Regions from separate parts of the Pannonibacter sp. Q-1 genome, predicted to be linked through region 1. Evidence: riboswitches for the same ligand, from Rfam matches in the RefSeq annotation. Region 1 holds a riboswitch; each other region holds the start of a gene.
The links. A riboswitch is a leader RNA that binds a small molecule or an ion and turns the genes downstream of it on or off. The one in region 1 is predicted to bind cobalamin.
Positions count from the first base shown of each region.

Region 2: another riboswitch for cobalamin. It lies ahead of nrdH (glutaredoxin-like protein NrdH); the one in region 1 lies ahead of ACVNHC_RS04080 (energy-coupling factor ABC transporter permease).
Region 3: another riboswitch for cobalamin. It lies ahead of ACVNHC_RS18495 (DUF1636 family protein); the one in region 1 lies ahead of ACVNHC_RS04080 (energy-coupling factor ABC transporter permease).
Region 4: another riboswitch for cobalamin. It lies ahead of ACVNHC_RS15440 (ABC transporter substrate-binding protein); the one in region 1 lies ahead of ACVNHC_RS04080 (energy-coupling factor ABC transporter permease).

Region 1 is NZ_JBSXNB010000002.1:22,921-25,111, reverse strand. Features, by position in the region: gene ACVNHC_RS04085 (NHLP leader peptide family natural product precursor) at 1-90, shown strand, start outside; gene ACVNHC_RS04080 (energy-coupling factor ABC transporter permease) at 147-827, opposite strand; cobalamin riboswitch at 876-1,095, opposite strand; gene ACVNHC_RS04075 (hypothetical protein) at 1,367-2,191, shown strand, end outside.
Region 2 is NZ_JBSXNB010000005.1:108,250-110,440, reverse strand. Features, by position in the region: gene ACVNHC_RS15430 (ABC transporter ATP-binding protein) at 1-292, shown strand, start outside; gene ACVNHC_RS15425 (pseudoazurin) at 289-750, shown strand; cobalamin riboswitch at 822-1,036, shown strand; gene nrdH (glutaredoxin-like protein NrdH) at 1,327-1,548, shown strand; gene nrdI (class Ib ribonucleoside-diphosphate reductase assembly flavoprotein NrdI) at 1,571-1,969, shown strand; gene nrdE (class 1b ribonucleoside-diphosphate reductase subunit alpha) at 1,963-2,191, shown strand, end outside.
Region 3 is NZ_JBSXNB010000006.1:311,151-313,341, reverse strand. Features, by position in the region: gene ACVNHC_RS18500 (ABC transporter ATP-binding protein) at 1-725, opposite strand, end outside; gene ACVNHC_RS18495 (DUF1636 family protein) at 722-1,174, opposite strand; cobalamin riboswitch at 1,210-1,426, opposite strand; gene preA (NAD-dependent dihydropyrimidine dehydrogenase subunit PreA) at 1,745-2,191, opposite strand, start outside.
Region 4 is NZ_JBSXNB010000005.1:111,649-113,839, reverse strand. Features, by position in the region: gene ACVNHC_RS15445 (2,3-bisphosphoglycerate-dependent phosphoglycerate mutase) at 1-224, shown strand, start outside; cobalamin riboswitch at 345-590, shown strand; gene ACVNHC_RS15440 (ABC transporter substrate-binding protein) at 841-1,866, shown strand; gene ACVNHC_RS15435 (FecCD family ABC transporter permease) at 1,866-2,191, shown strand, end outside.

The DNA of each region.
Region 1 (2,191 bases):
GATTACGCCTCCGGCGGCGCCTACAAGGGCTGCAAGGGCGACGGCTGGACCCAGGACAAGCTGGGCCGCATCGGCATCGATCCTTTTTGATCAGATCATGTGCATGGAGGCCGGGAGTCCCCCGGCCTCTTTCTCATGCCAAAGGTTCAGCCCGCCACATGAAGCCTTGCGTTGAACAGCGGGCTGCGGCTCAGCTGCTTCAAGGCTTTTGCACCGGCCAGCACGCCAAGATCCACCAGCGGCTCCAGAATGATCACGGTCATGTAGGCCGCACCGAAGCTGGCCACATCCGCCAGGTTCTCCGCTGAGAAGCCATGGCCATAGATGGCCCAGAAGGCCACCCAGGCGACGATGCCGCCCTGATAGGCGGTGGAAAGCGCCAGCGCCTGCGAATATTTCAGGTCCACATAAGGCGTTGACGGCGCAATGATTCGCTTCGCCAGCAGGCTGATGCCAAAGAGCGGCACCAGCAGCGTGGTGACATTCATGCCGTATTGCGGCAGATCGAAGGGCGCAAAGAACAGTCCCTGGATCAGCAACCCGGCCGCAAGGCCGATGGCCGCCGCCCCTGCCCCGAACAGCAGCAGCAGGGTCGAGCCGAGAATCAGATGCACCTCCGACACGCCCACGGGGTGATGCGGCAGCACCTCGAAGAAGCAGAACACAAGCGCAGTCGTCATGATGCTGCGCAGGAGAAGCGGAATGGCGCCGCCATTGGTCCGCAGGTCGTCAACGGCGAGTTTTGCCGCAAGCCCGAAAGCCGCTGCCGCCGTGCCATAACTCAGGATGATCTTCGCGCCTTCAACGACGCCTTCTTCGATATGCATGCTCGTTCCTTTCTGCGCCCGCCGCGCATGGGACTGGGTGGGGCTTTGCGCCCGGTCATGTGATGGACAGGTATCCTGGCTCACGGTTCACTGCTTCGCCTGCCTTCCCAGCCTTTTGGGGCCAGTGGCATCGGGGCGTCGCTCGCCGTTTACAGTTGCGGGGGCAGCCGGGGAATCAGGCCTTGCCTCATGTGCAAGCCCTTCACCCCGTTCCCTGATTTTTGCCGCAGCAGACCTCGTCTGTGCAACCCATCAGCGGCACTCTAGCTCACGCGGAAACAATGCCAAAGCATTTGTGCAGGCGCGCAAGGCCTCCACACACCGGCAAAAAGTATGAGCCTGCCGCGGCAAAGCGCCGTGAAATCGCCCCCTTTGACAGATCATTTCACAAAGCCGTTATGCCGGAGTAGTTTAACCTGCCTTACGGACGGTCATGTTCCGGCCAAAGACCTGTGTGTGACGCAAGTCACGGACCCGGATGGCAAGGTTGGGACATGGTTCCGGCGGTTTAGATTTCAGTTCTCAATCTGGAGCTTCAAATGCGATCCTTTCTGATGCGCGGTGTCAGCGCTTCTGTCATGACCCTGGTGCTGGCCCACGGCGCACTGGCCTTCGAAGCGACCGGCAATGACATTGCCGACGCCTTCCTGACCCGTCTTGAAGCCGGGGAAGTGAAGGTTCTGTCGGTCAGCGGCGTCTCTGAGGATGGCAGCGAGGTCACCATTGAAGACGTCGCCCTCGAAGGCAAGACGCCGGATGACGGCTCGGGCTCCATCGGCATCATCACGCTGACCAACGGTGTGGTGCAGGCTGACGGCACCATGACCCTGGACGGCCTCGCCTTCGAGGAAGCCTATCTGGAAGACAAGACGGGCACGGCCGTTTCTGTGGCCTCTTTCGTTGCCAGCGAGGTGGTCCTGCCCCCGGCCGACGGCTCCAAGTCCTTCGAGGATGTGGCCGATTACAAGAGCATCGAGGCCGAAGGCATCGAGATTACGGAAGGCGACATCACCAAGGCGCGCCTGGAATCGGCCTATGCCGCCATCAACAGCCGCGAAGGCAACCTGCCGACCTCGGGCGAACTGACCCTTTCCGGCCTGACCATGGCCGTATCGGAAATGGATGCCTCCTCGGAAAAGCAGCTGACAGATCTGGGTTACGAGACCGTCAGCGCTGATCTGTCGACCGACTTCAAGTGGGATCCGGTGACCGGGGTTCTGGATCTGCAGAAGCTGGACATCACCGCCGCTGACATTGGCGGTGTTTCCCTCGCTGTCCAGATCGGCGGTTTCACCAAGGAAGTGGCCGAAAAGCTGTCTGCCGCCAAGGACAACAGCGAAGAAGCCATGGCCATTCTCCAGGGG
Region 2 (2,191 bases), on a different contig from region 1:
CGAGCACCAGATCGGCCTGCTGGATCTTGTCAGCTCGCAGAGGCTCAGCGTCATTGCCGCGCTGCATGACCTCAATCACGCGGCCATGTTCTGCGACCGGCTGATCGTGATGGACGCTGGCCGGATCGCTGCGCAGGGCTGTCCCGGCAGCATTCTCACCCCCGATCTTCTGGCCAGGGTCTTCAAGGTCGAGGCCACGGTGGAAACAGGACCGGAGGGCGAGTGCCATATCCGGTATGCCCGGCCATCCAGCCGCCGCCGCAAACACCCGCTTCAAGGAGCCGCAGCATGATGATGCGCAGCCTCGCCCGCACCCTTTTCCTCAGCTTTGTTTCTGCCCAGTCCCTGCTCGTGGCAAGCACCGCCGCAACCCGCGCCGGGACTGTCGACGTCCAGATGCTGAACCGGGGCGCCCATGGCTCCATGGTGTTCGAGCCCGATTTCGTGCAGATCGCGCCGGGCGATACGGTGACCTTCCGGGTTGGCCACAAGAGCCACAATGCCGCTTCCATTGCCACAATGGTGCCCGAGGGCTTTGCCGGTTTCACCGGCAAGATCAACGAGGAGATTTCCATCACCTTTGATCAACCGGGGCTCTATGGCATCAAATGCTCACCGCACTATACCATGGGCATGGTGATGGTGATTCGGGTTGGCGATGCCGCCCGGCCCGAGGGCTTCCCGGATCCAAGCGTTCCCCCCGCTTCCCTCAAGCGCTTTGAAGAGATTTTGGCCCGCTCCGGCCTCTGAGCCAGATAACTACATGTTGTGGGTATCCTGTGTCGGCTCACATAGGGATTGATAAAAATCGAATCTGCGCTATGTTGAGTCCTGTTCAGGGTTCTCCGGCGGAAACGCCGATGAGCTAAGACGGGAACAGGGTGAACCCGGCGGAAATCCGGCAATTCCCAGGCTGCCCCCGCAACTGTGAACGGTGAGCGTTCGTCCCATTCTGCCACTTGGCCGCAAGGCTTGGGAAGGCGGGGCGGCGTGATGACCCGTGAGCCAGGAGACCTGCCTTGAGCGTAACGTCCACCGGCGGGGTGCCGGAGGGGTGTGGTCAGTTCATGTCCGGCTCTGCCGGGCTGTCCGCTCCCTCTGGTCCGTGCCATCTGCTTCGGCAGCAGTGCTTCGGGGTGCAGGCATGATCAAGAGAGCCGTTTTCGAGTTTCCGCCCGGGTAGTCACCTGCGGCCCGTTTTCCTCCGCTCCACCGGATTGCTCCGGGTGCCGCAGCGCGGGAATTGTCCTTGAGTTTTTATCTGCCTCCGGCTGCGCAGAAGCGTGGCCGAACCCTTTGTCACGTCCGTCATATGAGGATCGACCGATGACCGTCACCGTCTACAGCAAGCCCGCCTGCGTCCAGTGCAATGCCACCACCCGCGCCCTGGAGCGCAAGGGCATCGACTACACGCTGGTGGACATTTCCGAAGACACGGCGGCCTATGACTACGTGACCGGCCTTGGCTACCGTCAGGTGCCGGTGGTTGTCGCCGGTGAAAACCACTGGGCCGGTTTCCGTCCGGACCTGATCGGCGGCCTCGGCTGAACCACTGAAGGGCGCATGCACCATGGGCAGGCTCGTCTATTTTTCCAGCACGTCGGAAAACACCCGCCGCTTCGTCGAGAAGCTCGGGACTGACGCCATCCGCCTGCCCGTGGACGCCAGCGCGCCCGTGCCCCTCGTGAGCGAGCCCTTCGTGCTGGTGACGCCGACCTATGGCGGCGGCACGGCGAAGGGCGCGGTGCCGAAACCGGTGATCCGCTTTCTCAACGAGGAGCAGAACCGCAAGCTCATCCGCGGCGTCATCGCAGCGGGCAACACCAATTTCGGCGAAGGCTATGCCATCGCCGGCAACATCATTTCCGCCAAGTGCAACGTGCCGTTCCTCTACAGGTTCGAGCTTCTGGGCACGGCGGAGGATGTCGAGAACGTCACCCTCGGACTGGAACGGTTTTGGACATGCTAGACACGGATTCCCCGCAGGACGCGGGCGCAAAGACCCACTCCGCAGCCGTTGCCCCGGCTTCCGGCGGCAGCAATGCCCGCCAGTCCACGGCGCTGGACTATCACGCGCTGAACGCGATGCTGAACCTCTATGATGATGAGGGGAAGATCCAGTTCGAGAAGGACCGCGAGGCCGCGCGCCAGTATTTCCTCTCGCATGTGAACCAGAACACAGTCTTCTTCC
Region 3 (2,191 bases), on a different contig from region 1:
ATCCGCGAACGGACGGAGAAGGCCCCGGCGATATTGGCTTCGGTCAGCGCCGCTTCCGGCGTGTCCATGGCGAGCACGGTGCCGTTGGCGAGCAGCAGCACCCGGTCGGCATGTTCGGCGGCCAGCGTCAGGTCATGCAGGGTGGTGATCACCGTCAGCGGCAGGCCGCGTAAAAGCGCCATCAGCTCCAGCTGGTGGCGGATGTCGAGATGGTTCGTCGGCTCATCAAGGATGAGCAGGCGCGGTTCCTGCGCCAGCGCACGGGCCACCAGCACGCGCTGGCGCTCCCCGCCGGACAGCGTGCCGAAGGACCGTTCGCTCAGCGCCGTCAGATGCAGCCGGGCCAGGGCATGCTCCACCACCTCGCCGTCACGCGCTCCGGCCGAAGCCAGTCCGCGCTGATGCGGCAGGCGGCCGAGGCTGACGATCTGGCGCACGGTGAGGGCAAAATCCGTCGGCTGCTCCTGCAGCACCACGGCAATGCGGCGGGCCGTGTCACGGCTCGACATGGCCCACAGGCTCGTGCCTTCCAGCCGCACATCGCCGGTCTGCGGTTTGTGGAAGCGGTACAGCAGCCGCAGCAGCGACGACTTGCCCGCACCATTGGCACCGCAAATGGCCAGCATCTCACCCTGATTGACGGTGAAGCTGATCCCGGAGAGGAGGGCAGGGCGTCCGCGCGGCCCCCAGCCGAGAGTGTCAGCCTCGAAGAACGGCGCGCTCACGCGGCAGGCTCGAAGGCGGTTGTGCGGCCGGGTGCGGGAATGCGGGCCAGCGCCGTCTTCGCCATCCGGCCCGGACGCTCGGAGGCCTTGCTCCAGCCATCGGCAAGGCCGTGATACTGGCGGGCGAAAGCGGTGATATCCGGCACGTCGTCCAGCGTCAGGTTGCCGAACAGCCATCCGGTCTTGCCCGGCGACGTCAGTGCGACAGCGCAGGGCTGGCTGCAGGCGGCCATGCATTCAACGCCGGAAACGGCCCAATGCGTGTCCTGCCGCAGCGCAGCGGCAAGAGCGGTGCCAAGGCTCTGGCCGGGCCGTTCGCCGGTTTGCGTGTCACGGCAGGTGACGCAGATGGTGAGATGATGGGAGGGGGGTGCCCCTTCCTTGTCAGGAATCGCCTGCACGGGCGCAGGCACAGGTGTTCCGGCCAAGGCCGGTCCCTGAATGGTCATGGCTATGCTCCTTCCGGGACACCCCGCCCGGCGGTTTGAGGTCTGCTGTGATGGCAGGTCTCCTGACTTGCGGGTCGCCGCTTGCCCGGTCCTTCCCGTTCCTCGGTGGAACAGTGGATCACCCGGGGTCGCTCGCCGCCTACAGTTGCGGGGGCAGTCACGGACTTGGCGCCTGTTGGCTACACCGTACCGTGTTCCCTTTTCACCCGGCCAAGGCTTTGCCAGCCGGGAACCATCGCCGCAGATGATCAAAGCCGCCGTCCTTCCTGTCAAGCTCCATCGTCATAGATTCAGGATGGGTCTTCATACGGCGGCAGTGATATATGTAATAAGATAACATTACAACATGAGAGCTGCGACTGGATAAAAAAATCCCCGGCTGCCTATGCCGGCAGCCGGGGGAGTCGCCTCTCATCGAGCTGGGGTGGACGGTATCCCGGGGGCAGGGATGCCGCCAAAAGGCTGTGCCTTTACGCCAAGTCTTAAGATGCTGACGCATCAAGACTTGGAACGCTCAGGCGCCGCAGTGCTTGAACAGTTTCCGTTGAGCAAAGCTCTCCGGGGGCTTAATCACTCGGCGGCGATGCGGGCGCTGGGGTTGTTCGGATGTGTCGTCCAGTTGGCATAGTCCCCAGAGACGGAACGGCCCGTCCGTGGATCAACGGTTCCGGTGGCCATTGGTTCCATGGTGATGCAATTTTCCACCGGGCAGACCGAGACGCAGAGATTGCAGCCGACGCATTCTTCGTCGATCACTTCGAACTTGCGCACCCCGTCCACCATGCTGGTGATCGCCTGATGCGAGGTGTCCTCGCAGGCGATGTGGCAGCGGCCGCACTTGATGCAGAGGTCCTCGTCGATCTTCGCCTTGGCGATGTAGTTGAGGTTGAGGTAGCGCCAGTCGGTGACATTGGGCACCGCGCGGCCGGAGAAGTCCGATATCCGCTCGTAGCCGGCCTCGCCCATCCAGTCCTTCAGGCCCTCGATCATCTCCTCGACGATCTTGAAGCCATAGGT
Region 4 (2,191 bases), on a different contig from region 1:
AGCGCGTTCTGCCCTATTACCGCGCCGAAATCCTGCCGCGCGTCATGGAAGGCACCCGCGTCATCGTTGCCGCCCACGGCAACTCCCTGCGCGCGCTGATCATGGAACTGGAAAAGCTGACGCCGGAACAGATCCTCAAGCGCGAACTCGGCACCGGCGCACCGGTCGTCTACCGTCTGGATGAAGACGGCCAGGTGGTCAGCGTCGAGGATCTGGCAGACTGATCCTCAGAGCGGCGCCGGCCACTGGCCTGCCGCAGAGCACATCCGGAAAGGCGCCCCAGCAAGGGCGCCTTTTTTGTTGGCACCGCCGCACAGCTGCAGCTTGACGGTTCGCCTTCCGGAAAATACTACTTCTGCGACGGTTTCTGGCAGTGAGAGCTGCCGGGATTAAAAGGGAACACGGTACGGACGACCCAATCAGGGGCCAAATCCGTGGCTGCCCCCGCAACTGTAAGCAGATGCCGGTCATTCTTGCGGCGCTTCCTCGGAAGCGCCGGGTCACTGCGCCAGTCCTCAACTGGTGCGGGAAGGCAAATGACCAGCCTGAGATCTGTGAGCCAGGAGACCTGCCGTCATGTGAAATCCAGATGCTTGAGCGGGGATGCTCAAGGAGGATCAAAATGACGGTATTCCAGCCTCAGGCCTTCGGGCCTGCAAGACGTTTTGCTGCCCTTTCCTCCGGGGGGCATGCGCTTCCCTGCCTTCCCGGTCCTGCGCTGGCTCCAGCCGCTTCAGCGGACTGCTGTCTGGTCCGCGCGGAGCTTGAGCATTTCAAGGCGTGATGCACCCGCATTGCGGCGCCTTGACATGACATCTGCCCAAAGGAAGGAAACCTCCCGTGCTTCTGCGCAATTTTGCTGCCGCCGCAGGCCTTGCTGCCTGCGCATCTTTCGCCCTGCCTGGCGCCGCTCACGCCGGAAAGACCCAGTATCCGCTGACGCTGGAGAACTGCGGCAAGGAACTGACCTTCACCAAGGCACCGGAGCGGACCGTCTCCGTGGGTCAGAGCACCACCGAGATTCTCTATCTGCTGGGACAGGCGGACAAGATCACCGGGACAGCCCTTTGGATCGGCCCGGTTATTGAGGGCTATGAGGAGGTCAACGCCATGGTGCCGCGCCTTGCAGACAATGCGCCGAGCTTTGAAAGCGTGACGGGAGCCCGGCCGGAGCTGGTGACCACCCAGTTTCAGTGGCAGATCGGCCCGCAGGGCGTCGTTGCCACTGTGGAACAGTTCGAGGAACTGGGGATCACCGTCTACACCTCTCCGGCCGATTGCACCGGCAAGGACAATTCTGCCGGTGATGACGGGCTGCGCAAGGCCAGCTTCTCCATGGACCTGATCTACCAGGAGATCGATGACCTCGCCCGCATCTTCGATGTCGAGGACAGGGGCGCTGCCCTGATCGCAGAGCTGAAGGAGCGGGAGGAGGCCGCACGCCGGAAGATCGGAGCCGTCAATGGCGAAGTCTCGGCGGTCTTCTGGTTCTCGAGTGCCGATCTGGCGATCGACCCTTACGTGGCGGGCCAGAAGGGCGCACCCGGCTATATGACCGCGAGCCTCGGCCTGAAGAATGTAATCGAGAGCGACGAAGAGTGGCCGACCGCCGGCTGGGAGACGATTGCCCGGTCCAACCCCACGGTGATCGTCGCCGGCAAGATGGACCGCCGCCGGTTCCCCGCCGATGACGTGGAGCTGAAGCAGAAGTTCCTCAAGGAGGATCCGGTCACCAGCCTGATGCCTGCGGTCAAGGAAGGACGGATCATCGTCATGGATGCGCAGGCCATGAACCCGACGATCCGCACCATCGAAGGCATGGAAGTGCTGGCCGATGCGCTGGCTGGCTTCGGCCTCGCCAAGTGATGACGCTTCCTTTCCACGCCGGAAAATGGGGAGGCGGTGCGCTTGGCACCGTCTCTCTCATTGCAGCTCTTGCCGCCGGGGCTGCCATTGGCGAGACCTCCATCCCGGTTGATACCGTCTTCCAGACGGCCGCCAACCGGCTCTGGGCAGCCGGCTATGTCCTTGACCCGATCGACGAAGGGGTGATCTGGAACTACCGGGTCGCCCGTGCCGTGGCTGCTGCGGCCTGCGGGGCATCCCTGGCCTTGTGCGGGGCAATCCTCCAGTCGCTGCTGCGCAATGCCCTGGCCGACCCCTACATCCTTGGCATCTCGGCGGGAGCCTC